Regions from separate parts of the Streptococcus dentiloxodontae genome, predicted to be linked through region 2. Evidence: predicted binding sites of a transcription regulator. Region 2 holds the regulator's gene; the other holds the start of a gene.
What was found. The regulator NrdR, encoded in region 2, represses ribonucleotide reductase genes. The targets are predictions, from matches to a motif close to ACACNATATATNGTGT.
Positions count from the first base shown of each region.

Region 1: the regulator NrdR is predicted to act here: its motif matches at 9,495-9,510, upstream of nrdH (glutaredoxin-like protein NrdH).

Region 1 covers NZ_JBRUHR010000006.1:13,739-29,985, reverse strand. Annotated here, with positions in the region: gene ACVRZ8_RS04750 (phosphoenolpyruvate carboxykinase (ATP)) at 1-355, opposite strand, end outside; gene ACVRZ8_RS04745 (NADP-dependent glyceraldehyde-3-phosphate dehydrogenase) at 485-1,915, opposite strand; gene ptsP (phosphoenolpyruvate--protein phosphotransferase) at 2,064-3,797, opposite strand; gene ACVRZ8_RS04735 (phosphocarrier protein HPr) at 3,800-4,063, opposite strand; gene icd (NADP-dependent isocitrate dehydrogenase) at 4,205-5,407, opposite strand; gene ACVRZ8_RS04725 (citrate synthase) at 5,421-6,545, opposite strand; gene acnA (aconitate hydratase AcnA) at 6,549-9,212, opposite strand; gene nrdH (glutaredoxin-like protein NrdH) at 9,682-9,906, shown strand; gene nrdE (class 1b ribonucleoside-diphosphate reductase subunit alpha) at 10,012-12,171, shown strand; gene nrdF (class 1b ribonucleoside-diphosphate reductase subunit beta) at 12,565-13,524, shown strand; gene ileS (isoleucine--tRNA ligase) at 13,609-16,247, opposite strand, start outside.
Region 2 covers NZ_JBRUHR010000003.1:49,102-65,348, forward strand. Annotated here, with positions in the region: gene htpX (zinc metalloprotease HtpX) at 1-544, shown strand, start outside; gene ACVRZ8_RS03030 (DUF177 domain-containing protein) at 554-1,090, shown strand; gene ACVRZ8_RS03035 (response regulator transcription factor) at 1,252-1,941, shown strand; gene ACVRZ8_RS03040 (ATP-binding protein) at 1,938-3,437, shown strand; gene ACVRZ8_RS03045 (hypothetical protein) at 4,047-4,283, shown strand; gene ACVRZ8_RS03050 (CPBP family intramembrane glutamic endopeptidase) at 4,417-5,316, shown strand; gene ACVRZ8_RS03055 (autorepressor SdpR family transcription factor) at 5,303-5,584, shown strand; gene ACVRZ8_RS03060 (SdpI family protein) at 5,571-6,212, shown strand; gene nrdR (transcriptional regulator NrdR) at 6,626-7,114, shown strand; gene ACVRZ8_RS03070 (DnaD domain protein) at 7,101-8,270, shown strand; gene dnaI (primosomal protein DnaI) at 8,274-9,176, shown strand; gene der (ribosome biogenesis GTPase Der) at 9,370-10,680, shown strand; gene ACVRZ8_RS03085 (HI_0552 family protein) at 10,729-11,355, shown strand; gene ACVRZ8_RS03090 (CPBP family intramembrane glutamic endopeptidase) at 11,650-12,321, shown strand; gene serS (serine--tRNA ligase) at 13,011-14,291, opposite strand; gene ACVRZ8_RS03100 (DUF956 family protein) at 14,493-14,867, opposite strand; gene ACVRZ8_RS03105 (PTS system mannose/fructose/sorbose family transporter subunit IID) at 14,947-15,858, opposite strand; gene ACVRZ8_RS03110 (PTS mannose/fructose/sorbose transporter subunit IIC) at 15,876-16,247, opposite strand, start outside.

The DNA.
Region 1 (16,247 bases), on a different contig from region 2:
TGCGGCGATGCGATTGATAGATAGCACTGCGAACAATAGATAACAAGCGCTCATCTTCATCAGCATTAACACCATAAATGCGACGAGCTTTGGCTGTCCTTCCGACTATAGCACCGGAGTTTGTCAATAAAACACGGGCATAGGAAGGCAGGCCTAGTTCTTTAGTATGGATGACAGGCATATCTAAGACAACTGTTCCTGCCGCTACTGAAGCTAATTGATAGGCTTCTTCCAAAGTTTTAATAGAATGAACTTGATTTTCATAAAAAGCTGTTTCAACGATTGTTTTCAAAGGAGAGAAATAGGAACTGTTTTTTCCCATTTCATTTTCTGAAAATTGATGACGTGTAACCATATTTACCCCTTACTATTTTACATCAGATAAGATTTTCTAATTCCAACATTTAGAAAACCTTTAAGAAATTGCTGTCTTTCAGATTTACAGAAACAGCAAAAGGACTAGCACAGCTAATCCTTTAAACTATTATTTAGCAATATCAAATACTGTAGATTTAACAGTTGTCATTGCTTCGATAGAGTATTTCACACCTTGAATTCCGGCACCAGATTTCTTAGCACCCAAGAATGGGAAATTATCTGTACCGCGTTGTGTTTTGTTGTTGATATGCACAGTACCCACTTCAAGCTGTTCAGCAATCTTGAAGGCCAATGGGAAATTGTTGGTAAATACTGAAGCTTGAAGGCCGTATTCAGATTTATTAGAAATCTCAATAGCCTCATCAACAGATTTCACGCGGATAATTGGCAATACTGGACCAAAAGGTTCTTCCCAAGCCAAACGCATATCTGTTGTTACCTTGTCAAAGAGAATTGGACAGATAAGGTTACCTTCGCGCTTGATCTCAGTGCGGGCGTCTGCACCTTTTTCACTGGCATCATTGATCAGACCTTCAACATAGTCAGCTGCTTTGGTATCAATCAATGGTGTGATATCAGCATCATCTTCTGGCATACCAATAGTCAAATCAAGGACTTTTTGACGAATGAGTTCAACCAACTCATCAGCCACTTCTTCTTGAACAAGCACACGTTTCACTGCTGTACAGCGTTGACCTGAATAACCAAAAGCACCAGCAATGATATTTTTAGCTGTCAATTCAAGATCAGCATCTTTGAGGACAATAGCTGAGTCCTTACCGCCAAGTTCAAGCATAATTGGGCGCATACCAGCCAATTTGCCAATACGTTCACCGATTGGTGTAGAACCTGTAAAGTTGATATAATTAACCGCTTCATGCTCAACAATATAATCACCAATAACAGAACCACGTCCAGTGATGGTATTAAAGACTCCTGCAGGAAGTCCTGCTTCAGCAAAAGCTTCCGCCAAAAGAAGACCTGAAATAGAACCTTGTGTTGGTGGTTTAAGGGCAACAACATTTCCTGAAATAAGTGCTGGTGCAATCTTAGAACCCGCAAGGTTAATTGGGTAGTTAAATGGTGAGATAGCAAGAACAAGTCCTACTGGTTCACGACGAACAATCGCAATTTTTTTCTTGCTAGCCGCTTCAAAACTTCCACCTTCTAAAACTTCACCTTCCATGCGAAGACCTTCTTCAGCTGCATAATTAATAATTTCAGCAGTACGGATAACTTCGCTAACAGCTGATTTATAACCTTTTGCAATTTCTTTTGAAAGAACGGCACCGATTTTTTCAGCATCACGTTCCAAAATATCTGCAACTTTATGAAGGTAAGCTGCACGTTCTATATAAGAAAGGGCACGCCATTCTTTTTGTGCAGCCTTAGCAGAAGCATAGACATAATCTACCTCTTCTTGACTCATAGCTGGAACAGAACCTAGTTCCTCACCAGTAGCTGGTGCATAGATCTTAATTTCATCATCTGATGATTTCCATTCACCATTGATATAATTTTTATATTGTTTTGCCAATATATTTCTCCTTTTTAATTAGTATAAGTCTATTCTAGCATTTTCTTGGTAATTTTCCAATATTTACTATGTAAATAATCTGAAAATTTCGAAATGATCATACACAAAAATAGAAGTAAGTTTCCTCACTCCTACTTTTGGATAGGAACTAGTCAAAATCAACATATTCCTTTTGAAGTTCAAGAACCTCTTCGGCAGTACCACATTCAGTAATTGCACGGTTAGCATATTCTTGCATTTTAGCTGTATCAAGTTTTTTCATGAGGCTGCGTGTGCGAAGAACTGATGTTGCTGACATTGAAAACTCATCCAAACCAAGTCCCATAAGAAGCGGAACAGCTTTTTGGTCACCGGCCATTTCACCACACATACCAGCCCATTTACCTTCTGCATGAGCAGCCTTGATAACATTGTTAATCAGGCGCAAGATTGATGGGTTATATGGTTGGTAGAGGTATGATACTTGCTCATTCATACGGTCAGCAGCCATAGTGTATTGGATAAGATCATTTGTACCAATTGAGAAGAAATCAACTTCCTTAGCAAATTGGTCAGCAAGCATTGCAGCTGCAGGAATTTCAATCATGATACCAACTTGAATATCGTCAGAAACAGCAACACCTTCTGCTTTAAGGTTAGCTTTTTCTTCGTCAAATACCTTCTTAGCTGCACGGAATTCTTTAAGAAGGGCAACCATTGGGAACATGATACGCAACTGACCATGAACTGAAGCACGAAGCAGGGCACGAATTTGTGTGCGGAACATAGCATCGCCAGTTTCAGAAATTGAGATACGCAAAGCACGGAAACCAAGGAATGGGTTCATTTCTTTTGGAAGATCGAAATAAGGAAGTTCCTTATCTCCACCGATATCCATTGTACGAACCACCACTGGTTTACCGTTCATACCTTCAAGTACAGCTTTGTACGCTTCGTATTGTTCGTCTTCAGTTGGGAAATCTTGTGAATCCATATACAGGAATTCTGTACGATAGAGACCAACTGCTTCAGCACCATTATCGTTTACACCTTCAACGTCTTTAGGGGTACCAATATTTGCTGCCAATTCAAAGTGCTTGCCATCAGCCGTAACTGTTTTAGCATCTTTAAGCAGAGCCCATTCAGCTTTTTGCTTAGCGTAAGCTTCACCAGCTGCTTTGAATTCTGCCACTTGTTCATCAGTAGGGTTAATGATAACTTCACCAGTGATACCATTGACCGCCACAACATCACCATCTTTAACACGACTAGTGATGTCATTTGTCCCAAGAACAGCAGCAATTTCAAGAGTACGAGCCATGATAGCCGAGTGACTTGTGCGGCCTCCGATGTTTGTCACGAAAGCTTTTACAAATTGCTTATTCAATTGCGCAGTATCTGAAGGAGTCAAATCATGTGCGATAACGATTGACTCTTCGTCAATAGCAGCAGGGTTAGGCAGTTTAACACCAATCAGGTGAGCCAAAACACGTTTTGCAACATCACGGATATCTGCAGCACGTTCTTGCATGTATGGATTATCTTCCATACCTTCAAAAATCGTGATAAACATATCTGTCACTTCTGTTAAAGCCGATTCAGCATTAACCTGCTTAGCACGAATCGTTTCTTTAATTTGGCCAACCATTTCTGGGTCAGCAAGAACCATCAAATGAGCATCAAATACAGCTGCGGCCTCTTCACCAAGGCTTTCTACTGCTTTTTCACGGATAAGAGAAAGCTCGTCTTGTGACGCCGCTAGAGCAGCATCTAGACGAGCCTCTTCTGCACTTGTATCTTTAACTGTAACAGTTTCAAACGACAAGTCCGGTTGAACAAGCAGATACGCCTTAGCAACAGCAACACCATCAGATGCTGCAATTCCTTTAAGCATTTCTGTCATAATTATGCCAATCCTTCTTTTGTCATAGTTTCTTCAATAGCTGCGATTGCATCGTCAGCATCTGCACCTTCAGCTGAAATAGTAACATCAGCACCTTGACCAACACCAAGGCTCATAACGCCCATGATTGATTTAAGGTTAACTGCTTTTCCTTTGTAATCCAAAGTAATGTCTGAAGCAAATTTGCTAGCTGTTTGCACAAGCAAAGTGGCTGGACGTGCATGAATACCTGTTTCTGCAACAATGTGGAAATCTTTAGAAGCCATAATGGATTCTCCTTTATAATGATGTGATTTTGGGATTACCATATTTTGGTAACCCTTACAATTTAGAATTATACCATAGAGGCATGAGTTTTTCAAGATTAAAACTTGTTTTGTGAAAAAAATTGAAAATCCTTTTCGCGATTATTTTTCATTTTCTTCTATTATATAATCCAATATAACCTGACTAAATTGACTGGTTGATAAGCCTTTAACACCAGACATTAAGCAAGCAAAATCATTGGTTACTTCCTTTTTCGCTATGGCTTTTTCAATCGCTTGAGTTATTAAATCAGAAACCTCACTCCAGCCTATATAATCAAAAAGCATACATCCTGATAAAAGGACAGAACAAGGATTGGCTAAATCTTGATTAGCAATATCAGGAGCTGTACCATGCGTTGCTTCAAAAATAGCATGCCCCGTTTGGTAATTGATATTAGCACCTGGAGAAATACCGATGCCGCCTACCTGCGCAGCTACTGCATCACTGGCATAGTCCCCGTTAAGATTGGTTAAAGCAACAACTTCAAAACGTTCTGGGTTAAGAAGAATCTGCTGCAAAAAATTATCAGCAATAATGTCATTGATAACTAAACGGCCATCTGCCAAAGCATCCGCATATTTTTCCTGAGCCAGCTCATAGCCCCACTTACGAAAGCCTCCTTCTGTGAACTTCTGGATATTTCCTTTGTGAACTAAAGTCACAGTTGTCAGACCATTCTTAAGAGCATAGTCAATAGCAGAGGAAATCAGCCGTTTGCTGCCTTCGATAGAGATTGGTTTGATTCCGATACTGGACGTCTGAGGAAAACGAATCTTGGAAACTTGCATGTCCTCTTGTAAAAAATCAATGACTTTCTTGACATCTGCTGTTTGCGCTTCCCATTCAATTCCTGCATAGATGTCCTCGGTATTCTCACGGAAAATGGTGATATTTGTTTTTTCGGGTTCCTTGAGCGGGCTTGGAACGCCTTTGAAATAACGAACAGGACGGACACAAGCATAGAGGTCTAAGTCTTGACGCAAGGCTACATTCAGCGAACGTATTCCACCGCCAACTGGTGTCTCAAGAGGGCCTTTGATGGCCACCAGCTTTTCTTTAATGCTGGCAAGTGTTTCCTGCGGCAGCCATTGACCTCTAGTATCAAAAGCTTTCTTACCAGCTAAAACCTCCTGCCAATCAACTCTGCGCTGACCTTGATAAGCTACTTCTACAGCTTTATCAAAAATAGCCTGCGCGTTTTTCCAGATGTCGCGGCCGACACCATCGCCTTCAATATAGGGAATGATCGGGTATTCTGGGACTTGTAGCTGTCCCTCAACCATTTTAATTGCTTCTGACATAATTGCCTCCTGACTAACGCTGTTCTATTGGAATGTATTTTAGATTTGATGGGCCATTATATTTTGAACGCGGTCGAATCAATTTGTTGTTCTTTTGCTGCTCTTGGATATGGGCAATCCACCCTGCTACACGGCTCATGGCAAAGATCAGCGTGAAAATAGAGCTGTCAATACCAAGCACATGGTAAACTGTAGCTGAGTAAAAATCAACATTTGGAATCAGTCCCTTTTTTTCTTTCATAAAAGTCTCAATTTCCTGAGACAGTAAGAACAGATCCTCGTTTTCAGTTCCTTGAGTTAATTCCTTAGCCATTTCGCGTAAATATTCTTCGCGTGGATCCTGAGTCTTGTAAACACGATGTCCAAAGCCCATGATTTTTTCTTGTGAATCCAATTTTTCCTGAAGATAGGCTTGCGCATCTCCTGATTGACGAATCTCGCTTAGCATATCAAAAACACGTTCGTTGGCGCCTCCGTGCAGAGGGCCTTTGAGAGCACCGATAGCTGTCGTAACACAGGAGTAAATATCCGTCAGCGTCGAAGCACAGACACGTGCCGCAAAGGTTGAGGCATTGAGCTCATGATCTGCATGTAAAATCAGGGCACGGTTCATCGCTTCGATTTCCAATTCCGACGGCGTTTCTCCATTTAACATGTATAGGAAATTAGCCGCAAAACCTAAGTCTTTACGTGGTTCAAGAGGTGTATCACCCATACGCAGACGGACAAAAGCCGCAATGATAGTCGGCATCTTGGCCATGAGTTCAATGCTCTGCTGATAGACTGCTTCAAAAGAGCGTTCTTCTGCCTGAACATTATAAACTCCCAGCAAAGAAACAGTTGAGCGAAGTACACTCATAGGATGCAGATGCGGACGGGACTGTATGAGAATGCACTGCTCAACTGCATCACTAATCTCATAATTATTCCTAAGTTCTGTTTCAAAATATTTCAACTCGATCCGAGTTGGCAGATGACCATTCCACAAAAGATAGATAACCTCTTCAAAAGAGGCTTTATGTTCCATGAACTCGGAAATATCATAGCCAGCATAGGTTAACTTATCATCAATAATAGAAGAAATACGCGTATCGCAGGCAATCATATCCTTAAGACCGTTTGTTTCAACTGTTCCCATAGCCTACACTCCTTTCAATTTCTTACGAATCACCATTGGGAGAATACCACCATTTTGGTAATAACGAATGTCAGCGTCAGCATCAAAGCGCACAAGCGCTTCAAAGGTCTTGCTGTCATTTTCACTTTGAGCTGTCACCGTCACCACTTCATGAACACTTGGATTTTCAGGCAAATCAATGGTATAAGTTTCCTGTCCTGTCAGTTCAAGTGTATCAGCTGTCTGACCATCCAAAAATTGCAGGGGTAAAATCCCCATCATAACTAAATTGGAACGATGAATCCGCTCAAAACTCTCAGCAAGAACAACCTTGACGCCCAAAAGATTGGCACCTTTGGCAGCCCAGTCACGGCTCGAACCCATACCATAATCTTTGCCGGCAAGAACAATCGTCTCCTGCCCATCCTGCTTGTATTTCATAGCCGCATCGTAAATAGACAGAATATCACCCTTATAGTTGGTATAACCGCCAATTTTACCGTCCGCCAGTTCATTTTTGATACGAATATTGGCAAAGGTGCCTCGCATCATGACTTCATGATTGCCGCGGCGGCTGCCGTAGGAATTAAAATCCTGATAGTCCACGCCGCGCTCTTCAAGGTATTGAGCTGCAGGACTGTTTCTAGCGATATTTCCTGCAGGCGAGATGTGGTCGGTTGTCACCGTATCTCCAAACTTAGCCAAGACCTTGAGGTTATTTAAAGGCTTGATTGTCAAATCATCTCCTAAGTTTTCAAAATAAGGAGGATTCTGGATATAGGTTGATGCTAGATTCCACTTGTAATTTTGGCTGGACTCTGTCGGGATAGCATTCCACTTTTCACTGTCTGTAAAAACATTGGCATACTCTTCTTGGAAAAGCTGACGCGTCACATAACGATCAACATAAGTTTCAATTTCCTCACGGCTAGGCATGATATCATTAAGATAAACAGCTTCGCCATTATTTCCAAAACCGAGTGGTTCTTCTGTCAGATCAATATTGGTATTGCCAGCCAAGGCGTAAGCTACTACCAAAGGCGGACTGGCTAGATAATTTGCCTTGACCAAAGGATTAATGCGTCCTTCAAAGTTACGATTACCAGAAAGAACCGCACTGACCAGTAAGTCTTCCGATGAGATAGCCTCAGCCATTTCTGGGCGCAGACTGCCTGAGTTTCCAATACAGGTCGTACAGCCATAGCCGACCAAATTAAAGCCAAGCTGATCCAGATAGGTTTGTAAACCACTAGCCTTGAGATAACCAGTCACCACCTTGGAACCTGGAGCTAGGGATGTTTTAACGGTTGGCGATACGCTGAGCCCTTTCTCAACAGCTTTCTTGGCCAAGAGCCCAGCAGCCATGAGAACATAAGGGTTGGAAGTATTAGTGCAGCTAGTAATAGCTGCAATAGCCACATGACCAGTTGAAATGACCTCATCACCTTCAGGCAGGTGTACCGTAGCGGTTTTATCCAGCTCTGCCTTATCCAGACCAAAACCACGCACACCAGCTTCATGTACCAAAGCTTCCTGAAAGGCTTCTTTAGCTTGCGATAAAAGGATTAGATCCTGCGGGCGCTTAGGTCCGGAGATAGACGGCTTGATTTGAGCAAGATCAATCTCTACAATCTTAGTGTAATTTGGTATGACATCAAGATTGTAGAAAAGATCATTTGCTTTTGCATAAGCCTCAGTTATCTTGATTTGCTCGTCACTGCGATTGGTTAGACGCATGTAGTTCAGCGTTTCATCATCAATAGGGAAATAACCGCAAGTTGCTCCGTACTCTGGAGCCATATTAGCAATTGTTGCACGGTCTGCCAGACTAAGATTGGACAGGCCATCGCCAAAATATTCAACGAATTTTCCAACCACATTTTCCTGACGAAGAACTTGAGTCACCTTGAGCGCCAAATCTGTCGCTGTTGCTATTTTGGGTAATTCACCGACAAGATGGACACCGATAACATCTGGAACAGGGAAATAAGAGGCCTCTCCCAGCATGGCAGCTTCTGCCTCTATCCCACCGACACCCCAGCCAAGCACACCAATACCATTGATCATGGTGGTATGACTGTCTGTCCCAAACATGGAATCCGGATAGAGAAGGCCGTCTTTTTCAATGATAACATCACTCAAAAATTCGATATTGACCTGATGGATGATACCAGTTGCAGGAGGTACAGCTCGATAATTGTCGAAAGACTTTTCTGCCCATTTGAGAAATTCATAGCGTTCATTATTACGCTTAAATTCCATGCTAACATTATCTTCCATGGCAGTATCACAGCCGTAAAAGTCAACTTGAACACTGTGGTCGATGACTAAATCAACAGGAATCTCAGGATTGATTTGCTCTGCTTTTCCACCATTGTCAACGATAGCGTCTCGCATAGAAGCAAGATCAACCACAACAGGCACCCCCGTAAAATCCTGCAAAATGACACGGCTGGGTTTGAAGGGGACTTCAGAAGAAGTCGAAACATTCGGAAAATTCAGCAAGTCAGATATGTGATTTTTTGTGACATCTATACCATCATATTTTCTCAACAAACTTTCAAGCAAAATACGGATACTGTAGGGAAGCTTTTTTAACTCAACTTCTGCATCTCTAGCCGCATCAGATAACTTGTAGTATTGATATTTTTTGTTATTAACAATTAAGCTAGCTTGGTAATCCATCATATATAGCTCCTCCAAAATATAGTAAATAACGGTTTAATTATACACTTAATTTGATAGAAATACAATCTTTTATCGTACATATGTCATTTTTTATAACATAAAATAGCGAGTTTTAAGCTAAAACTTCTAAATTCCCTTAAATAAGTTCACTTTATATAACATCAAAATCACATCATTTGCAGCTAATCTTACTTTTTCCAAAATCATTTAGTATTAACATATTCAATAAAATCTTCAAGTGCTCTTTTTTTGTCTTGAAATGACTTGACAAATCAACAACAAACACAATATATAGGGGGTTGTTTAATCGAATAACACAAAATATTGTATTTTGTTAGATAAAAAGCTTGCTTTTTTCTTCTATTTTGGGTATTCTATTATTTGCCGTATGGAACATGAAAATTCTTTATTTAGTCTTTAAATATTGAATAAAAAATGATCCCATGCTCATTAGAAAAGGAGAATACAAATGGCTAAAATTACGTTATTTTCAAAGAATAACTGCATGCAATGCAAAATGACTAAGAAGTTCTTGGAAAAAGAAGGGGCTGATTTTGAAGAAATCAATATTGACGAACACCCAGAAAAAATTGACTACGTCAAAGGACTTGGTTTCTCTGCAGCGCCCGTTATTGAAGCAGGGGAAGTTGTCTTTTCTGGTTTCCAGCCAGCCAAATTAAAAGAAATTATCTAGTTTTTTGATAAAACATTCAGAAAGGAATGAAAAGAAACAGCCCTGTGATTGTTGTTTCGTAAGTCCTTAAACTCAAAAAATGAGTTCAAGGGTTTGGTATAAAATATGAGTCTTAAAGAACTTAGCGATGTATCTTACTTTCGCCTTAATAACGAAATTAACCGTCCAGTCAATGGACAAATCCCGCTTCACAAGGATAAAGAAGCATTAAACGCTTTTTTCAGGGAAAATGTTAAACCAAATACTATGGCTTTTGACAGCATCACTGAAAAGATTGCATTTTTGGTTGAGAATGACTACATTGAAGCAGGCTTTATCAATAAATATTCTCCTGAGTTTATCGAACAGATCAATCGTGAACTACATTCACATCATTTCCGTTTCCAATCCTTTATGGCCGCCTATAAATTCTACCAGCAATATGCTCTAAAAACTAATGATGGCGAATATTATTTGGAAAATATGGAAGATCGGGTGCTTTTTAATGCCCTTTATTTCGCGGATGGTAATGAACAGCTAGCCAAAGACTTGGCGATTGAGATGATTAATCAGCGTTATCAGCCGGCAACACCTTCCTTCCTTAATGCAGGGCGCAGCCGTCGTGGTGAATTGGTATCGTGTTTCCTGATTCAAGTAACTGATGATATGAACTCTATTGGCCGTTCCATTAATTCAGCTCTGCAATTATCCCGTATCGGCGGAGGAGTAGGTATTACTCTAAGCAATCTGCGTGAAGCTGGTGCGCCCATCAAAGGCTATGCTGGAGCTGCATCAGGAGTTGTTCCTGTTATGAAACTCTTTGAAGACAGCTTCTCCTACTCCAACCAACTTGGTCAGCGTCAGGGAGCTGGAGTTGTTTATCTTAATGTTTTCCATCCTGATATTCTTGCCTTCCTTTCTACTAAAAAGGAAAATGCGGATGAAAAAGTGCGTGTTAAAACCTTATCACTTGGCGTAACGGTTCCTGATAAATTCTACGAGTTGGCACGTAAAAACGAGGATATGTACCTCTTTAGCCCTTACACGGTTGAAAGAGAATATGGTATTCCATTCAATTACATTGATATTACCGAAAAATACGACGAGTTAGTAGCCAACCCGAATATCACCAAGACCAAAATCAAAGCACGTGATTTAGAAACTGAAATTTCGAAGCTACAACAAGAGTCTGGTTATCCTTATATCGTCAACGTTGATACAGCTAATCGCAGCAATCCTATTGATGGTAAGATTATTATGTCTAATCTTTGCTCTGAAATTCTTCAGGTACAGGCACCTAGCACCTTAAATGATGCACAAGAATTTACTACTTTAGGAACCGATATTTCATGTAACTTAGGATCAACCAATATCATGAATATGATGACCTCACCTGACTTCGGACGTTCCATCAAGGCCATGACACGCGCATTGACTTTTGTTACTGATTCTTCCAGCATTGATGCGGTTCCTTCTATTAAAAATGGAAATAGCCAAGCCCATACTTTTGGCCTTGGTGCCATGGGGCTGCATTCTTACCTTGCTAAGCATCACATCAAGTATGGAAGCCCAGAGTCTGTTGAATTTGCAGATGTCTACTTTATGCTTATGAATTATTGGACTTTAGTAGAATCCAATAACATTGCAAGAGAACGTGGTGAAACTTTTGTTGGCTTTGACAAATCAAAATACGCTGATGGCACTTACTTTGATAAATATGTGACTGGCCAATTTGTTCCAAAATCGGATCGTGTCAAAGAACTTTTTGAAGGGCATTTTATTCCTCAAGCAGAAGATTGGGAAGCGCTGCGTCAAGCCGTTATGAAAGATGGTCTCTATCATCAAAATCGCTTAGCAGTTGCGCCTAACGGCTCTATCTCATATATCAATGACTGCTCTGCTTCCATTCACCCCATTACGCAACGTATTGAGGAACGTCAAGAAAAGAAAATTGGGAAAATCTATTATCCTGCCAATGGTCTTTCAACTGACACCATTCCTTACTACACTTCTGCTTACGATATGGATATGCGTAAAGTGATTGACGTCTATGCAGCTGCAACGCAACACGTTGACCAAGGTCTCTCACTGACCCTCTTCTTGCGCAGCGAATTGCCAAAAGAACTCTACGAATGGAAGACCGAAAGTAAACAAACGACACGCGACCTATCTATCCTGCGTAATTATGCCTTCAATAAGGGCATCAAGTCCATCTACTATGTCCGCACTTTCACTGATGACGGTGACGAGGTCGGATCAAACCAATGCGAAAGCTGTGTAATTTAACTGAGCAGTCAGGAATGAAGCTAATGCTCCTATCCTTGACCCAGCAGCCACTAGGGTAGCCTGTCTAGCTCACTTACTAACTCCGAAAATGAAGTACTATTGATTTCATTTTCTACTTGTCATAACTAAACAGCAAGTCTCGGGGAAAATTCTTGAACCCTACCTGTTGGGATTTACTCATTACATTTAAGAAACGAACGTATTGAACCCAAAATCAATACTTTTCGACTTGGTGACAAGAGCAACGTAGTTGCTCGGAGGTAACTCAAAGACTTCAGGTTTTGAGTTAAATCATGGAACGACGAAGTCGGTCGCTGACGACTCCACCACCCAAGAAAAGTATCAAAAAATAACTAAACAAAATACAGCTCATAACTCTATCAGGAGATAATCATGACAACCTACTACGAAGCAATAAATTGGAATGAAATTGAAGATGTGATTGACAAGTCAACTTGGGAAAAGCTAACAGAGCAATTCTGGCTTGATACTCGTATTCCCTTGTCAAACGACTTGGACGACTGGCGCAAGCTTTCTGCTGAAGAAAAAGATCTAGTTGGTAAGGTCTTTGGCGGTCTGACACTGCTAGATACCTTGCAATCTCAATCTGGTGTCGAAGCTATTCGCGGCGATGTGCGTACCCCGCATGAAGAAGCTGTGCTTAACAACATCCAATTCATGGAATCTGTCCACGCTAAATCTTATTCGTCTATCTTTTCAACTCTTAACACCAAATCAGAAATTGAAGAGATTTTCGAGTGGACCGACAACAATGAATATTTGCAAAAAAAAGCAAAAATTATTAATGATATTTATGAAAATGGAAATGCTCTTCAAAAGAAAGTCGCTTCTACTTTCCTTGAGACCTTCCTTTTCTACTCTGGTTTCTTCACACCGCTCTACTATCTAGGTAATAACAAGTTAGCCAATGTTGCTGAAATCATCAAACTGATTATTCGTGACGAATCCGTTCATGGCACTTACATTGGCTATAAGTTCCAGCTTGGCTTTAATGAGCTATCTGAAGAAGAGCAAAGCGAATTCCGCGATTGGATGTATGATTTGCTCTATCAACTCTATGAAAATGAGGAACTCTATACTCAAACACTCTATGATCCCGTTGGTTGGACCGAGGAAGTTATGACTTTCTTGCGTTATAATGCCAATAAAGCCCTTATGAATTTGGGACAGGATCCACTCTTCCCAGATACCGCTAATGATGTCAATCCTATTGTGATGAATGGTATTTCTACAGGGACATCCAACCACGATTTCTTCAGCCAAGTCGGAAATGGTTATCTGCTTGGAACCGTTGAAGCAATGAAAGATGATGACTATAATTATGGATTGTAATAAAAAACAACTCGAATGAGTTGTTTTTTTAATTGATAAATTATAAAAATGAATTCAATATAACATTTAATTGCCGTGAAAATGCTATTTTACTTTTATTTCAAATCCTTCTGCTACTGCTTCTGAAAAATTATTTTCAACGATTTCTGCACAGTGATCACAGATGTGAGCATTGTAAGTGCGATCTTTTGTCGTCATATCAACACGGCGGCAGCGCTCACAGACATCACCTTTGGCATGTGTGACAGCAAAAGCAACATTTTCAAATACCGTTGCATCTGATGGTGCAGTTTCTTGAGCAATTGTCAATTCGGACACGATAAGAAGCTGGGCAATATCACTATCTAATTGCTCAAGCAGAGCTTTTACATCATCTGAAGCATAGACTGTCAGATGAGCTTCTAGAGATTTACCAATAACCTTTTCATTACGAGCTTCCTCGAGAGCTTTTTGTGCCTGCGTACGGAAAGTCATGAAAGTTTCCCAATTTGTCAGAAGCTCAGCTTCATTGACAAAGGTTTCAGCTTTAGGCATTTCAGATAATTGAACAAATTCTTCGGTTTCAAAGTCAAGATAGGACCAGATTTCTTCAGCTGTATGAGGAAGAATAGGGGTTAAAAGCTTGGTAATTTTAACCAAAATATCATAGAAAACAGTCTGCATTTGACGGCGTTCTTTGCTATCTGCTGCTTCAATGTAAACAATATCTTTAGCAAAATCAAGATAGAAAGCCGATAAATCAATCGTGATAAAGTTGACAACAGCTTTGTAAATAGCCATAAAATCATAAGCTTCATAAGCATTTAAAATGGTTTGAACCAATTTATTAAATTTGACTGTTAGATATTGATCAACTTGACGAAGATCAGAAAAAGTAACGGCATCTGTATTAGGATTAAAATCAGATGTATTGGCAATCAAGAAACGAAGCGTATTTCTGATTTTTCGATAGGTTTCAGAAACCTGACCAAGAATATCCATTGATACACGAACATCACTATCTGTATCTACAGAAGCCACCCAGAGACGCAAAATTTCAGCTCCGTACTGCTTAGCAACATCGTTCGGCGAAATGATATTTCCTTTTGACTTAGACATCTTTTCACCCTTACCATCAAGAACAAAACCTTGAGATAAAACTGATTTATAAGGTGCATGTCCATTGACAGCTACAGAAGTGATAAGTGATGAGTTGAACCAACCACGGTACTGATCAGAGCCTTCAAGATAGAGATCTGCTGGATAGGAAAGATTATCACGCGCATTCATAACACCATTCCATGATGAGCCTGAATCAAACCAAACATCCATGATATCCGTTTCTTTCTCAAAAATGCCATTTGGAGAACTTGGATGGGTAAATCCCTGAGGCAGAAGATCTTTAGCCTCACGCTTCCACCAGATGACTGAACCATGTTCTTCAAAGAGATCTGCCACATGATCTGTAACTTCTTTGGTCATAATTGCGGTACCATCTTCTGCATAAAAAATTGGAAGAGGAACTCCCCAAGCACGCTGGCGGGAAATAACCCAGTCACCACGATCACGAATCATGTTATAAAGACGTGTCTTACCCCATGATGGATGAAAATTCGTCTTTTCAATTTCATCAAGAATATCTTGGCGGAATTGCGATACTGATGCAAACCATTGCGGTACTGCACGCCAAATAATTGGTTTCTTCGTACGCCAATCAAATGGATAGGAGTGAGTAATCACTTCTGATGCAAGGAGTAAATCACCTAATTTTTCCTTTACAGTTGGCAGAACCTTATCATAGAACTGACCTTCAAATTCAGGCCCCGCATTTTCCATCATGATTCCACGGCTATCAACCGTCACAGCTACTTCAAGTCCATTGGCAATCCCGACATTGTAGTCATCTTCACCAAAACCTGGAGCCGTATGAACAATACCTGTACCTGAATCTGTCGTAACATGATCACCAAGAATAACCAGCTCATCAACTTCTGTATCCCATGGATGCTCAACGACAATATGATTGAGTTCCTTACCATTATATCGAGCTAGAATCTCAAAAGATGCCCAGCCGAATTTTTCAGCCAAGCTATCAACCAGAACCTCAGCTACGAGGTATTTACGCGCTGAGCCATCAGGCAAAACAAGTACATAGGTCATATCCGGTCCAACAGTCAACCCTCGCGAAGCTGTAATGGTGAATGGTGTTGTGGTCCAAACGACAATGTAAGAATCAGTATCAAGAATCCCTTTGCCGTCTTTCACACGGTTAGCATAATAGAGTGAGGTAGAATCAATATCATGATATTCAATTTCTGCCTCCGCAAGAGCAGACTCTGATGACCAAGACCAATAGACTGGCTTAGCGCCGCGATAAATATAGCCCTTATCAGCCATAGCACCAAAAACACGAATTTGGTCTGCTTCATATTGCGGCTTTAAAGTAATATAAGGATTTTCCCAATCCGCTGAAACGCCTAGACGTTTGAAATCATCACGCTGTTTATCCACCTGAGAAAGAGCATAGTCACGACACATTTCAAGGTATTCAGCCAGATCCATCTCTTTACGTTTGACACCCTTTTTCGCTAAAACCTGCTCAATAGGAAGTCCATGTGTGTCCCAACCTGGAACATAGGGGGCAGAAAAACCTGACATAGATTTTGCACGTACAATAATATCTTTTGAAATTTTGTTCAAAGCATGCCCAACGTGAATATTACCATTGGCATAGGGAGGACCAT
Region 2 (16,247 bases):
AAATGCAGCTGTCGCGGCGACAACAGGCTTACTTGCAGTTATGAACCGATCGGAACTAGAAGGTGTTATCGGCCACGAGGTTAGCCATATCCGCAATTATGACATTCGGATTTCAACAATAGCAGTTGCCCTAGCTAGCGCAGTGACTTTGATTGCCAGCATTAGCGGACGCATGATGTGGTTTGGAGGCGGTCGCCGCCGTTCAAACGATCGTGACTACGGTGGCTTAGGTGTGCTTATTCTGCTTTTCTCTATTTTGTCTTTAATTCTGGCTCCTTTAGCAGCAACGCTTGTTCAATTAGCCATTTCACGTCAGCGGGAGTATTTGGCAGATGCCAGTTCAGTAGAGCTAACGCGAAACCCACAGGGAATGATTAATGCTTTGAAAAAACTAGATCAGTCTGCGCCGATGCAGCATCATGTGGATCAAGCCAGCGCAGCACTTTATATTAATGATCCTGATAAAAAAGAAGGCGGGCTAAAATCATTATTTTACACTCACCCTTCAATTTCAGACCGTATTGCTCGATTAGAAACCATGTAAGGAGACAGTATGTTACATCTTGCAGAAATAAAAAAAGCTCCAGAGGGGATCGCTTTTTCAAATAACTTAGATATTTTAGAGTCTATCAAAGATCGTTATAATCAGATACTGGATTTGACAAATGCAACAGCTGTTGGTCAAGCAGTTTATGAAGATGGTTTCTATCTTCTGGATTATCAATTAAGTTACCAAATCACCTTGCCCTCCAGCCGTTCATTAGAGCCTGTAAAGTTAGTCTATAATTTTCCGGTATCAGAGACATTTATAGAAGCGGATCAAGTATCTTCAAACAAAGAACTGGTGGATGAGGATCTAGTTCTCATTTTAGAAGAAAATGTCATTAATCTGGAAGAAAGTGTTATAGATAATATTTTATTGAATATTCCTTTAAAAGTGCTGACAGAGCAGGAGGAAAATGGTAAGATTAATCTATCTGGAAATGACTGGGAGGTATTGACAGAAGAAGACTTTGACCAGCTTCAGCAGGAGAAAAAAGAGAGTAACAGCCCGTTTGCACAGCTAGAAGGTTTATTTGACCAAGATTAAAGGTGAATTTTTAAACTTTAAAAATGTTTGACAATTTTAAAATCATATAGTATTATAGATTTAGGAATTGTTTTTAACATTTATCTTACTTAGGATAAATTAACAGACTTTTTTAGGGAATGAAAGTCTAAAAATATATTGGAAAGTGGTAACTACTTATTATGAGTAAACGAATTTTGATTGTTGAAGATGAGAAAAATCTTGCTCGTTTCGTCTCTCTGGAACTTCAACATGAGGGGTATGACGTTGTGACAGCAGACAACGGACGTCAGGGGCTTGATATCGCATTAGAAAAGGATTTTGATTTGATTCTTTTGGATTTGATGCTTCCTGAAATGGATGGGTTCGAGGTGACCCGTCGTTTACAGCAAGAAAAAGATACCTACATCATGATGATGACAGCACGTGATTCTATTATGGATATTGTTGCTGGGCTTGATCGTGGTGCAGATGACTATATTGTTAAACCATTTGCTATTGAGGAGCTTTTAGCACGCATTCGTGCGACTTTCCGTCGTCAGGATATAGAAGCAGCCAAAAATGCACCGGCCAAAACTTCAACTTATCGTGATTTGAAATTGGATGTCCAAAATCGTACCGTTGTTCGTGGTGATGAGGCTATTCCATTGACAAAACGCGAATTTGATTTATTAAATACTCTTCTTAGCAATATGAACCAAGTAATGACGCGTGAGGAGCTTTTGCTCCAAGTTTGGAAATACGACGATGCTATTGAGACTAACGTTGTGGATGTTTATATTCGCTATCTCCGTGGTAAAATTGACGTTCCTGGCAAAGAGTCCTATATCCAAACCGTTCGCGGAATGGGTTATGTGATTCGTGAGAAATGAGAAAATTACTAGATAAATTATTTGGGAAGATATCTCTTAAAAAGAAACTGACCATGACAACAGCTGTGGTCTTCTTTCTTGTACTGTCGTTTTTTACCTTACTTGTCCTTTTTTTGGCAGATACACTTCTGCTAAATCACGAGCGCAACAACGTTCAAAGAACACTGAGCAGTGTTGTTTCTTATATCGAAAAAGATAAAAGTGACGAGGAATTATCCGCTGAGAGCCTTGCACAGTATCTTTATCAATCTAAACCTTTGCCAGTTTCTGTTGAAAATGGTGTTTTGTCAGAAGCCAAGGTTACTGAGGGACAAGGTGCGGTATCCAATAAACTTTACGTTAATCAGGATATTTTCATTTACAATAGCGAAGGGGCTCTGGTTTTCACAACAACGAGTGACACTAAAAATCCGCCTGGTATGACTGAAAGTGACAAATTAGCGACGGTCTCTTATAAAAAGAGGAAAGGTTACGTTTTAGTTGAGCCGATTTATGCAGCCAACGGTGAAACAATTCTTGGCTATGCTCAGATTTTTCACAATTTAGACTTCTATTATGCGCTCAAGGGGAAAATGATTTTGTTCTTGCTTCTTTTGGAGCTGGGAGCTATTGTGTTAGTTGTTATGGCTACTTTGATTGTTATGACGTCAGTACTTCGGCCAATGAAAGAGCTGCATGAGACTATGGAAACTATTGCTAATTCGCCAAATGAATTGGAATTACGCTCCAAAGTGAAGACGCGAGATGAAATCGGTGATTTGGCGGCCAATTTTAACAATATGATGGATAAGATTGAGGAAAACAATCAAATCCAGATGCGTTTTCTCAGCGATGTCAGTCATGAATTACGCACACCAATTGCTGTTATCAAAGGGCACATGGATCTTTTGCAGCGCTGGGGTAAAAATGATCCTGAAATTTTAGATGAGAGTTTGGAAGCAGCCGGTCATGAGGCTAATCGAATGACAATTATGATTAATGATATGTTAGACTCTATTCGTGTCAAAGGTTCCTTTGATATGCATAAAAATGACACATCAGATCTTAACTCTTCTCTTAAAACCGTTGTAGGAAACTTTCAGATTTTACACGAAGGCTATCGCTTTGTTCTTGATAATCGTGAAGCTTCTGGTCGGTTGGCACAAATTTACAGTCAGCACTTTGAGCAGGCTTTGACGATTTTGATTGATAATGCGGTTAAGTATTCACCGATTAATAAAGAGATTCGAATAACCATCAAGGATATTGGGACTGAGATGTTAATTCAGGTTCAAGACAAGGGTGACGGAATTTCTGATGAGGATATTGATCATATTTTTGAACGCTTTTATCGTACCGATAAAGCTCGTAATCGAACATCTACTCAGGCTGGCGTAGGTATCGGACTGTCTATTTTACACCAAATTGTGGAAGCTTACCATTGTCGAATTGAGGTCAGTTCAGAGCTTGGTGTCGGCACACGTTTTGATCTTTATATTCCGTTTGCTGACAAGTAGGAATTTAGTTCCATTGTTAACTGTTTAGTAGGTGACATATAATTAAGGCTCATTATCAACTGTAGTGGGTGACTTATAACTAAGCACGAGAGAATCAGATTGGTTCTCTCTTTTGTGATGTTCAAAGAGAGCGGGATAAAGAAAATAACCAGTGGATGTTTTCTTCATGAGATTAAAAACAAAAAAGCGAATCGGAATTTCGTAGAAATTGATTTCTCAGCAAGCCCTAATTTTTACTTGCTGACCTGAAACAGTCCGCTGGACTATTTTTGACACTTGCTTTGCAAGTTTTATTTGAGGTCTCCCAGACCTTTTTAACCCATCCCGCACAGTCGATTAGGGATTGATATGAACTAACGTTCGTGGGATTAGATAAGCTCCAACAGTTCCCCAAACTGTTGGAGCTATCACTTAGGAGAAAATGTAATATGTACTTGTGCACAAATGCTTTTTTCTTAAGTAGCCAGTTTGCTAGGTGCTTTTCCTTTTTAGTCTTGTCATGTCGGTTGCAGTAGTCTTTCTTTTGTTCTACAAAAAAAGCTGTACAGGTGAGGTTGAGACTTGTAAGTAAAGCCGATAGATGTATAATACTAACCAAAGGAGAGAAAGATGTTTGAATTATTATTGCTTTTGGTTATATTACTGTTTTTCATTTGGCACTTTATCAGAACGCTTCGTTTGAGAGGAAAGCAGGTAGCAACTGAGCCTCTGTGGGTACCCAAAGAAATTGGTTGGGGCGTTTCAATCAATCCTAAAAATCCTTTGGGCTTTCGGATAAATCTAATCACGGATATTGCTGTGCTTGTAACTGTTTTTTATCTCATCTTTGTCATAGTCTTTTCATAGGGGGGCGTGTGAAGTTAGCCGGTCTTTTTTTAACTCTATTTAGATTTTTTTCTAAATAGTGCTTGCATTTTTGAAAAGAAAGCGTATAATTCTATTTAGAAAAAGTTCTAAATAGGAAGTAGAAGTAATAAACATGTCAAAGAAATCAAATGTGCTTATTTTCGTTATCTTAGCTTACAGTCTGTCTTGGATGATTTGGTTAGGAATGCGGTTCTCAGGCGTTCAGCTAGGTCAGCCGCTTTCGCAATTAGGAAGCATGCTTGCTATGTGGATGCCAGCTCTTGCCTTCTTTATTTTAAGGAAGATGAGACCAGCAGATATAAGATTACAGACTAAATTTTCAATAACTTTGAAGGGAAGATGGTACTATTATCTGTTAGCGCTTTGGCTGCCTGCACTTTTAAGCCTGTTGGGGAGTGGTCTCTATTTCGTCGTTTTTAGAAATCAGTTTAGTCTGGGATTTGAGTCGCTTCAAAGTACGCTGGCATCATCTGGTATCTCCAAAGGAAGTGTTCCCTTACAGCTGGTGGTGCTAGCCCAGTTTTTTGCAGCTGTGACTTATGCGCCTTTCTTCAATAGTCTCTTGGCCTTGGGTGAGGAAATTGGCTGGCGGGGCTATCTTTATCCAGCTCTGCGAAAGCGATTTTCGCTAGTACAGTCGCATATTTTAGTTGGTCTGATTTGGAGCCTCTGGCATTTGCCAATTAACTTGCAAGGTTATAATTATGGTTTAACCTACTTTGCCTACCCTTGGCTGGGTGTACTTGCGATGTTTATCTTTTGTTTTAGCCTAGGTGTTTTATTAAGCTGGGTAGTGGAAAAGACAGGATCCATTTGGTCTTCAGCTCTTATGCATGGGGCAGTTAATGGCAGTGCTGGTCTGGGTCTGCTCTTTCAGTTGCCATCTGAAAAGGCGGAGGCCATGCGTATCCTTGGTCCGTCGCTTGCTGGACTTTTAGCGGGAGTCCCTCTCTTGATTTTTGCGCTAGCTATTTTACAAAAGGAAAGGAAGGCCACTCGTGAGCTTCGCTAACACTTTTAAGGCACTTTCAAATCCTGTGCGACGGGAGATTTTGGATTTGTTAAAGGCAGGTAAGCTGTCGGCTGGGGAAATAGCAGAGCAGTTTGACTTGACTGGTGCCACAATTTCAAATCATCTCAAGGTTTTAAAACAAGCCGATTTGATTTTGGAAACACGTGAGAAAAATTTTATTTACTATGAGCTGAATACTTCTGTTCTTGAAGAAGTGTTGGTCTGGTTGGCTGATTTGAAAGGGAATAAAGATGATGAAAACAAATAAAAAATTATTGGCGTTAACAAGTCTGGTTATTTTACTGCCTGTCTTGATTGGCTGCCTCTTGTGGTCATATTTGCCAGAAAAGGTGGCAACGCATTTTAGTTTGTCAGGTCAGGCTGATGGTTTTAGCAGTCGTATGCTGGCTGTTTTTGGACTGCCGATAATTTTCTTGCTGCTGCACTGGTTTTGTCTCTTTACAACAAGTAAGGATCCTAAAGTTGAGAATGTCAGCCCCAAAATGCGTCTCGTCACTTATTGGATTATTCCGCTTGTTTCATGTTTTGTTATGGCTTCGATTTATGCTACTGCTCTGGGGTATGCTGTCAACCATGCCTTGGTAGCAGATTTGCTTTTGGGTCTTATGTTCATGGCCATTGGCAACTATATGCCAAAAATCCGTCGCAATCACACAATAGGCATTCGTCTGCCTTGGACTTTAGACAATGCTGATAATTGGATTAAGACACACCGCTTGGCGGGAAAAATTTGGCTGCTTGGGGGTCTCCTAATCTTTATCAATGCTTTTGTACAGATAGCAGTTGGTTTAGTGCTTGTTTTGACTTTGATGGTGATGATTGGAGTGCCAGTGATTTATTCTTATTGGTTGAGCCGCTCGGCTCATGACAATTAAGACAGAGAGTAGTTGAAATGTAAGATGAAAAACAGTTGGCGTCATCAGATAATACTAAAAGTGTTTAACGGTAACATTTCCGTTTGCTAGAAAATAAAAAAGTGAATTGTAAATTTCGGAGTCTTCAATTTCTCAACAAGCCCTAGTTTTTAGTTGCTGCCCAGCCTCTTTTGACACTTGCGAAGCAAGTGTCATTTCCCGATTAAAAAGGTCTGAGAGACCTTTTTAACCAACCACTGCGTCCGTCTTGCAAGTAAAATGACAAAAATACAAGGGCTGGGCACTTTTATCCTAGCCAAAATTTTTCAATCTCATTTTATTTATCCAATTATAGCATGCTGTAGGGTGTGCTATTTTCTTTATTTTATGGTAAAATAAAGTATTAAAATTCTGTAGATTGGGGTGAAGGTCTCATGCGTTGTCCAAAATGTCAACATCATAAATCCAGTGTTATTGATAGCCGTCAGGCAGAAGATGGCAATACTATTCGTCGTCGCCGTGAATGTGATAATTGTCATGCACGTTTTACAACTTTTGAACGTGTTGAAGAAGTGCCGCTTTTAGTTGTCAAAAAAGACGGAACTCGTGAACAGTTTTCACGTGATAAGATTTTTAACGGTATTCTCATGAGTGCACAAAAACGCCCTGTGTCCAGTGAAGATATTGAAAATGTCATTACTCGTATTGAACGGGAAATCCGTCGCAATCACGATAGTGAAGTTGAAAGTGATGTCATTGGCAATCTCGTTATGAAGGAATTGGCGGATTTGGACGAGATAACCTATGTTCGTTTTGCTAGTGTTTACCGTAGTTTTAAGGATGTAGATGAAATTGAGAAGCTTCTCCAAGAAATTACGAATACTGTCCGTTCTAAAAAAGAGTCTAAAAATGAAACCCATTGATGATTTTATTTATCTAGCAAATCAGGCTGTTTCAGTAGATGATATGAGCCTTATGCGTTGCTATTATCCGATTATAGGATCAGATGCTTATATCCTTTATCATTATTTGGTCAGTTTTTATGATAATGGGCGCAATCGTCATAAATTTGCAGATATTCTTAACCATACTGGCTTTGGGATGGAACCTTTGGAAACGTCTCTAGCTGTATTGACAGCTTTGGATTTGATAGCTTTTTACCAATCACCATCAGGTTTTTATGTTGTTGAAATTAAAGCTCCGCTGTCCAGCCAACAGTTCCTCAACCATGCTGTTTACTGTTCTCTTCTAGAGCAGAAAATTGGAGAAGTGGAGCTGTCTGAGCTGAAGCCTGCTGTTTTTGATAATTTGCGTGATCTATCTAAAAATTTTTCAGAGGTTTTTGGAACGATTGATAAATCGCTAAAGAGTGATAAACTGCAAGTTAAAAATAATTTTGATTTGACTAGTTTTCGTAACCGTATGCTGGCAGACGGTCTGCAGTTTAGCAATGAAAAAGAGGACGTTCCTGCTCTTTATAGCTTATCAGAGATGTATGGCCTGACTTGGTATGATATTTATTTGCTGGCTAAGGAGACAGCCAGTCAAAATCGTATTTTAACAGAACGAGTAGCCGTTAAATTGACTCAATCTAAACAAGCGCAAGCCCCAGATGCCAGTTTGACTGAAGAGGAAAAAGCTTTGCTGCAGCAGGTTAGGTCTGATAAAGCTCTGCCTTTTTTAGAAAAATACAAAAGTATTTATAAGGCGGAAGTGACTAAAAGCGAACGTGATATCATCAATGGGCTGGCGCAGCGTCATTTTCTGGATGAATTGATTAATCTTATGGTTCTCTATACGCTTAATCAGACTCATTCTGTCAATATTAATAAGACTTATATCACTAAGCTAGCCAATGATTTTGCCTACAAAAATATTACCAGTGCTGAAGCAGGATTGCTGGCTCTTAGGCCAGGTCAGCCCAAAAACGCTAAATCATCTAAAAAGAGCAAAAGAAGCAATGTTCCTCAATGGAGTGATCCTAATTATAAAAATGAAACGACAGCTGAGGAGCAGGCTAAACTAGATGCTATTAAAGAGCGTGGCCTCAAGCGTTTAGAAGAAAGCAGAAAGGAGTAGTCTATGGAAAAAATCAGTCAGACTATTAGTCGAGCTAGTCATCTTAACCATGCCAATACGGCAGATCTGACACAGACTATTTTATCTGATCAGGCTGTAGCATCCTTTATTCAGAAACATGGGCTGACACAAGAGCAAATTCAGCTCAGCTTGCCTAAATTTAACCAGTTTTTACTTGAACGGCACAAATTTCAACAGAGAGATTTAACTTACATTGCCAAAGGTTATGAACCCATCTTGACCATGAATGAAGGCTATGCTGATGTAACCTATAAAGAAACCCGCGAACTTAAGGAAGCTCAAGCTAAACAGGCTGTTTCAGAGCGTATCAATCTGATTAGTTTGCCGAGATCTTATCGCGATATTACCTTTGCTGATGTCAAGCTAGATGATGCCAGACGCGTTGAAGCCTATGAAGCTATTGCAGATTTTATTGCCAACTATCCTTTGCAGGCGCAAAAAGGGCTTTATCTTTTTGGGGATATGGGTGTCGGGAAATCCTTTATGATGGCAGCTATGGCTCATGAATTGTCTGAAAGAAAAGGTGCAACGACAACTATTTTGCATTACCCGTCCTTTACTATTGATGTCAAAAATGGAATTAAAGATGGCTCTGTTAAAGAACAGATTGATGCTGTTAAAAAAGCTGAAGTGCTAATCCTAGATGATATTGGTGCAGAGCAGCCTAGTTCTTGGATTCGTGATGATGTGTTACAGGTCATCTTGCAGCATCGCATGACAGAAGAATTGCCTACCTTTTTTACTTCCAATTACAGCTTTGCTGATTTAGAGGCTAAGCTTGCAAATGGGCGCAATGGAGATGAAACATGGCAGGCCAAGCGGGTTATGGAACGTATTCGTTTTCTGGCAAAAGAGATGCATTTGCAGGGAGAAAACCGTCGTTAGAAATTCTATTTTCAAAGGTAAAGCGATTAAAATCTGGCCAGCCGTCAGATTTTAATTTTACCAATCCAAGGAAAGATTATTTTCCTAAAATAAAGAAAGGAAGAAGACACAGGCTTAAAAACTGAGAAAAAGTTGTTTGACTTCAAGTGAGCTCTGCTTTTTGCTTGGTTTGAAAAGAGTCTTTGTATTTACTATGAGTTTACCTACAGTTGCTATTGTTGGTCGTCCCAATGTTGGGAAATCAACGCTTTTTAATCGTGTTGCGGGCGAGCGCATTTCCATTGTTGAGGATGTTGAGGGTGTGACACGTGATCGTATTTATACAACCGCTGAGTGGCTTAATCGCCAATTTAGTATCATTGATACAGGTGGGATTGATGATGTGGATGCGCCTTTTATGGAACAAATCAAACACCAAGCAGATATTGCCATGACAGAAGCAGATGTGATTGTCTTTGTCGTCTCTGGTAAAGAAGGTGTGACGGATGCTGACGAATATGTGGCTCGTATCCTTTATAAGACCAATAAGCCGGTCATTCTGGCTGTTAATAAAGTGGACAATCCCGAGATGCGAAATGATATCTATGATTTCTATTCTCTCGGGCTTGGTGATCCTATGCCAGTATCATCTGTTCACGGTATTGGAACCGGAGATGTGCTTGATGCTATTGTTGAGAATCTGCCGCAGGAAATGGAAGAGGAAAATCCAGACATCATCAAATTCAGTTTGATTGGCCGTCCCAATGTCGGAAAATCAAGCTTGATTAATGCCATGCTGGGTAAAGAACGCGTGATTGCCAGTCCTATAGCGGGGACAACGCGTGACGCGATTGATACCCATTTTGTGGATGGCGATGGTCAAGAATATACCATGATTGATACGGCAGGTATGCGCAAGTCAGGCAAGGTTTATGAAAATACAGAGAAATATTCTGTCATGCGTTCTATGCGTGCCATTGACCGAAGCGATATTGTGCTTATGGTTATCAACGCCGAAGAGGGCATTCGTGAGTACGATAAGCGGATTGCCGGCTTTGCTCATGATGCTGGCAAAGGCATTATCATCGTCGTCAACAAATGGGATACCATTAAAAAGGACAATCATACCGTTGCCAAATGGGAAGAGGATATTCGCGAACAGTTCCAATTCTTAAGCTATGCGCCGATTATCTTTGTTTCTGCTGAAACGAAGCAGCGCCTCAGCAAGCTTCCAGAGATGATTAAAAAGATCAGCGAGAGTCAGAACAAGCGTATCCCATCAGCAGTGCTCAATGATGTTATTATGGATGCGATTGCTATTAATCCGACACCAACAGACAAGGGCAAACGCCTGAAAATTTTTTATGGAACGCAAGTGGCTATTAAACCGCCAACCTTTGTTATATTTGTCAATGAAGAAGAGCTCATGCACTTCTCCTATATGCGTTTCTTGGAAAACCAAATCCGTTCAGCTTTTGGTTTTGAAGGCACACCGATTCATTTGATTGCTCGTAAACGTAAATAAGTCCGTCAAGGACTTTTTTTGTTATAATTGACAAAGGAGGAAATCAATATGTTTCAAGAGATTGCTAGATATTTAACCTTTCAGGGATTTAAATACATAAAACCTGAAAAGGCTGGCCCCTTGGCTGATGAGATGACAGCTCTCAAAAAATTAGGACAAGCCGCACGCTCAGAATTCACCGAGATTGCCAAGACTCTTGCGCCCAAGGTTGCTCCTTTTGAGCTGACTCGTGTTAGCAATTGGGCTAATCAAGCTCAGGTAGCCAGACCGCATTTTTGGTGTTACTACAGGCAGCCTGAGGATGCTCAGGATGATGTGGCCTTGGCTATTCGCCTTTATGGCAGTCAAGATGATTTTGGAATCTCGGTTGAAGTCAGCTTTATTGAGCGCAAAAAATCGCAAGAAACCCTCCTCAAGCAGCATAAAGTTCTGGATTTGCCAATCGCTGAGCCGCTTTACTATTTTGTCCAAGAACAGGGTATCAGCCACCGCCTAGCAGGAACAAACAAAAACCGTCTGCGCTTAAAAGATGAGATTGCTGCAGGACAGGTTCGAAAAGTATTGGTCAAATACGATATTCCCATGACCGCAGAGCAGACCTTGCCTGAGCTGACAGATAAATTGGCAGCAGGTTTTGATAAGCTTCTACCCTATTATGAAGTGACAAGGAATTAGGAGTCGAAGTATGGGCTATTTACAGCTAAGAAAAAATTTTGAAACGCATAAAGATGCTGATAATGCCATAGTCATGGTCAAGTATAGGCGCAATCAATTCCGATTCTACAGTATTAAAAACGCTTGAGAGGCAGCTTTTGGATTGATGTTATAAAGATGAGCATCGGGAATTTTAGTATTTTGTTTATGATTATCTACTAACATTATTTTAGTATAAGTTAGAAAAATGACAAAAAGTCTTGTTGATTTTTGAATTTTGTGTTACTATAAAAACACAAAAACTGGGAGGCTTTGATGAAAATAGTTTGGTCAAAAATAAAATGGGTTTTGGTTATTTTAGGGTTAATCGTGGTTCAGGCCATACCCGATGTCTTCCAAATAAGCTTTTCAGAAGCCGGTAAAACCAAGTATCTCGCTACTTGGCAGCATGTGGTTGTCGCTGTTATCACTGCTTTAGTGATTTATTTTTTCATTCGCAAAGGTTACAAATACCAGCTGCTTGAATTTGATAAATCTTTGTTTACTTGGAAAATCTTGAGCATAGCTCTTGCTGTATATCTTTTTATAGAAGTAATAAGCTACTTTGGAGTACAAATTATGTATTTGGAGGGTGCTACAGAAACTGCAAATCAGGCAGCATTAATAGAGGGGGAGAAATACCAATCACACCTGTATACTATTTTGGAAACGGTCGTCCTCGCTCCTTTAGCAGAGGAAATTGTTTTCAGAGGGATTATTTTCAAGAAATTATTTCCTAAAATGCAGGTTCTTGCTCTGATTGTAAGCTCTCTTCTTTTTGCACTTGCCCATACGCCCACTAATATTGGCTCTTTCATTATTTATTTGGCACCTGGACTGGCTTTGGGATATATCTATTATAAGACAAATAGGTTGGAATACAGCATTGCCGCTCATGCTTTTAATAATTTAATGGTTACAATCATGTTTTGGTTAGGAATTTCCTAGTTTTAAAAACTTTAATAGCATACATTTCGTTTATCTATTAGACGATTATTAGTATTTTGTAACGAAAATTTATATTAAAATCAGAGTATCTTGCTGTTTTTAACATCATAGTGAAAAACGTAAAGAATGGTAAATATCACCATATCCTTTAAAGTTTAGCTGCTTCGCATTCTAAAAGGAAGTCTTATGATGGTTATATATAGTATTTGTATTTCTAATGGATAACTTTGGTATATAGAGGTGGCCGCTAAAATAGCGTCTGGATCGTTTAAGGTTAATTTGTGAGTCTCGTTTGTGTTTGTTCATAGGAAATTTCAGTTATGATTTTGATTAAAATTTCATTTTCAGGCGCTCTATATGATGGACAACACTTTAAATCAAGTATAGAAGTCTGAATTAATACTATTTGGGTTTTGATATTTAATCTTATAAAAAACAGGCCTCTAAATTGGATCTATTACATCCAATTTAGAGGCCTGTTAAAATTAGCAAGTCAATCCTGTCTTCTCCCATGCTCTGCTGGTCGAATCTAAAGTTTCAAATTCTTCCCATGTGATATTTGTAATTCCCATATTAACGTCCCCCTAAATGTCTAATAGTATAGTCACCCCAAGGAATTTCATCTACCACTGCTTCTGGCATATCATTAGGCGCCGCCTTTTAAGGAGACCTGTTTAGGAGTACCTTTTTTAGGCTGTTGGTTTAATCACTTCAACACCGCCCATGTATGGGCGAAGAGCTTCAGGAATAGTTACGGAACCATCTTCGTTTTGATAGTTTTCGAGAATAGCTGCGACAGTACGGCCAACGGCTAATCCTGAACCGTTGAGGGTGTGAAGAAGTTTCACTTTACCATCAGCTTCGTCACGGTAACGGATTTGCGCACGGCGAGCTTGGAAATCTTCAGTGTTTGAACATGATGAAATTTCACGATAAGTGTTTTGAGCTGGAATCCAAACTTCCAAGTCATAAGTTTTAGCAGCTGAGAAGCCCATGTCACCAGTACACAAAGTAATGACGCGATATGGCAGTTCCAATTTTTGGAGAATATTTTCAGCATTAGCGGTCATTTTTTCCAATTCATCATAAGAATCTTCTGGTTTGGCGAATTTAACCATTTCTACTTTGTGAAATTGATGAAGGCGGATAAGTCCCCGGGTATCACGACCAGCAGAACCAGCTTCTGAACGGAAAGAAGGACTCATGGCTGTGAAGTAAACGGGTAAGTCTTTGCCATCAAGGATTTCACCGCGGTAGTAGTTGGTTAATGGAACCTCAGCCGTTGGAATGAGAACATAGTCTGTATCAGCAAGTTCAAAGGTATCCTCTTTAAATTTTGGATATTGTCCCGTACCGAACATAGAATCATGATTAACCATATAAGGTGGAATAACTTCGGTATAGCCTTCTTTAGCGTGTTCATCCAGCATGAAATTGTAGATAGCACGTTCTAAACGAGCTCCCAAACCTTTGTAAAAGAGGAAACGAGAACCTGTGACTTTGGCACCACGTTCCCAATCAAGGATATCAAGGTCTTCCCCAAGATCCCAGTGAGCCTTGATATCAAAATCAAATTGACGTGGATTGCCCCAACGGCGTACTTCAACATTTTCGTCTTCATCAGCGCCAAGAGGAACAGAGTCATGCGGAGTGTTTGGTAAGCCAACGATGATGTCGTTCAATTTGTGATCAATATCAGCTAATTGGGCATCTGTTGCCTTGATATCAGCTGAGACCTTTTGCATGGCAGCGATTTGTTCAGACGCGTCTTTTTTTTCACGTTTAGCTTGGGCAATTTCAGCAGAGGCTGTGTTGCGCTGAGCTTTAAGCTCTTCAGATTTAATCAAGAGAGCACGGCGCTGGCTGTCAAGTTCTTTCAGCTCTGCCAAGGTTTCAGCAGCGACACCGCGGTTGGCTAATTTGTCAGCGACAGTGTCAAAATCATTACGAATACGTTTAATGTCTAACATAAGAATTCCTTTCAAAAAAAGCACTCATGACAATGCTGGAGCGCTAAAAAACGCGGTTCCATCCAGCTTCACATGAGTGCACTTGATTGTTATTTGTTATTTATAATACGGTAGAATTTCGTAGCCGAACCCTATCTGCTCACAGCTTCCGCAGACTTTCTGAAAGAGCAGGACCATTACTTATCCGTTAGCAGTAGTATACTAAATTTTTGTTTTTTTGGCAAATCGGCTGAGCAGCCGCTGGATTAGGGTCAAAGACCGGACTACCTTATCATTTCCAATATGTTCTCTTGCAATTTTGAGAATTTTCCCTGAATCTTTTGAAGCAAAAAGCAGACGGCGTTCTTCGGACAGAGCAATTTGAAAATGGCGGCTGATATTTTTTCTTGAGACATTTGCAGAAATGAGATAAATTTTTTCCCAAGGAATCTGGACATATTTTTCAACATTGTTATCGGGATAAAATTCGAGTGCTTTGTCTCCCAATAAAAACTTGCCAACTTTGTTGCCAGATAGGCCGATATAATAAACACCAGTAGTTGAGAGTTCAACTTTAGTATTAAGTGATTGAGCCATGAAAAACTCCTTTATATGAAATTAAGATGTTACTATTATACCAAATTCATAAAAAAAGCGCCGCAGCGCTTTTAATTAATTACATAAAGCCGACAACGTGAAGGATAACACCTGCAACGAATAGTCCAAGAATAATGATAATTGGAGAGACTTTCTTTTTAAGCAACCACATGCAGAAGAAGGTCAAGAGAAGTCCAAGAAGTCCAGGAATCAATCCATCAAGTTGACCTTGAAGGGGATTGGCCTGCTCTTTTGTAAGACTAAGACCGCTGTCTACATTTGCCAAAATTTCTCGTAATTGAGAGCCGGTCACATTACCCTTTGGAAATTCAATATAAGCCCCTTTGGATAAAGTTGTTGGCGGCAAATTAAGGACGGTTGCAACAGATACCCATCTTTCGACCAACGCAGCCAAGATAAACATACCAAGAATTGAAGCTCCTTTGGTAATGTCTTGAAGAATACCGCCAGATAAATCCTTAGTGATTTCAGAACCAGCCTTGTAACCGAGTTCCTGAGTATACCACAAGAAACTCATACGGATAATATTCCAGCCAAGGAAGAAGATGATTGGGCCAAGGATATTGCCTGCCTGTGCCAGCGATGCTCCTAAAGCACCCAGAATTGGACGAATAGTAAACCAGAAAACTGGATCCCCAATACCGGCAAGAGGTCCCATCATACCGATTTTAACCCCTTGAATGGCAGTATCGTCAATCTCCGCACCATTTGCTTTTTCTTCTTCAAGGGCAAGCGTTACCCCCAAAATTGGTGAAGCAATATATGGGTGTGTATTGAAGAATTCCAGATGGCGTTCAAGCGCAGCTGAACGCTCCTCTTTTGTTGTGTAGAGTCTTTTGATAGCAGGAATAAGTGCATAAGCCCAACCTAAGTTTTGCATACGCTCGTAGTTCCATGAACCTTGAAGGAAGGTAGAACGCCACCAAACTTTACGACGGTCAGATGTTGTAAGTTGTAATTTTTCAGTCATGGTAGTTCTCCTTTCTTCTAGTAGTCTTCTAAAATATCGCCGATTGGATCGCCTGATCCAGAAGCTGCGCCACTGCCGCCATTGCCAGAACCTCCTTGTTTAGAAAGGCTGAGGTAGATAAGGGCAAGGGCAACGCCGATAGCACCAAGGGCGATAAGCGTCAATTTCTCAAGAGCTGCAAAGACGAAACCAAGAACGAAGAATGGCCATGTTTCTTTTGAAGCCATCATGTTGATAACCATAGCATAACCAACAGCAACAACCATACCGCCGCCAAGTGTCATACCATCTGACAACCATGTTGGGATTATATTAAGCATAGCTTGAACACTTGCAGTTGGAAGCAAGAGAAGAAGTGCAGCTGGAATGGCAATACGTAAACCTTGCAT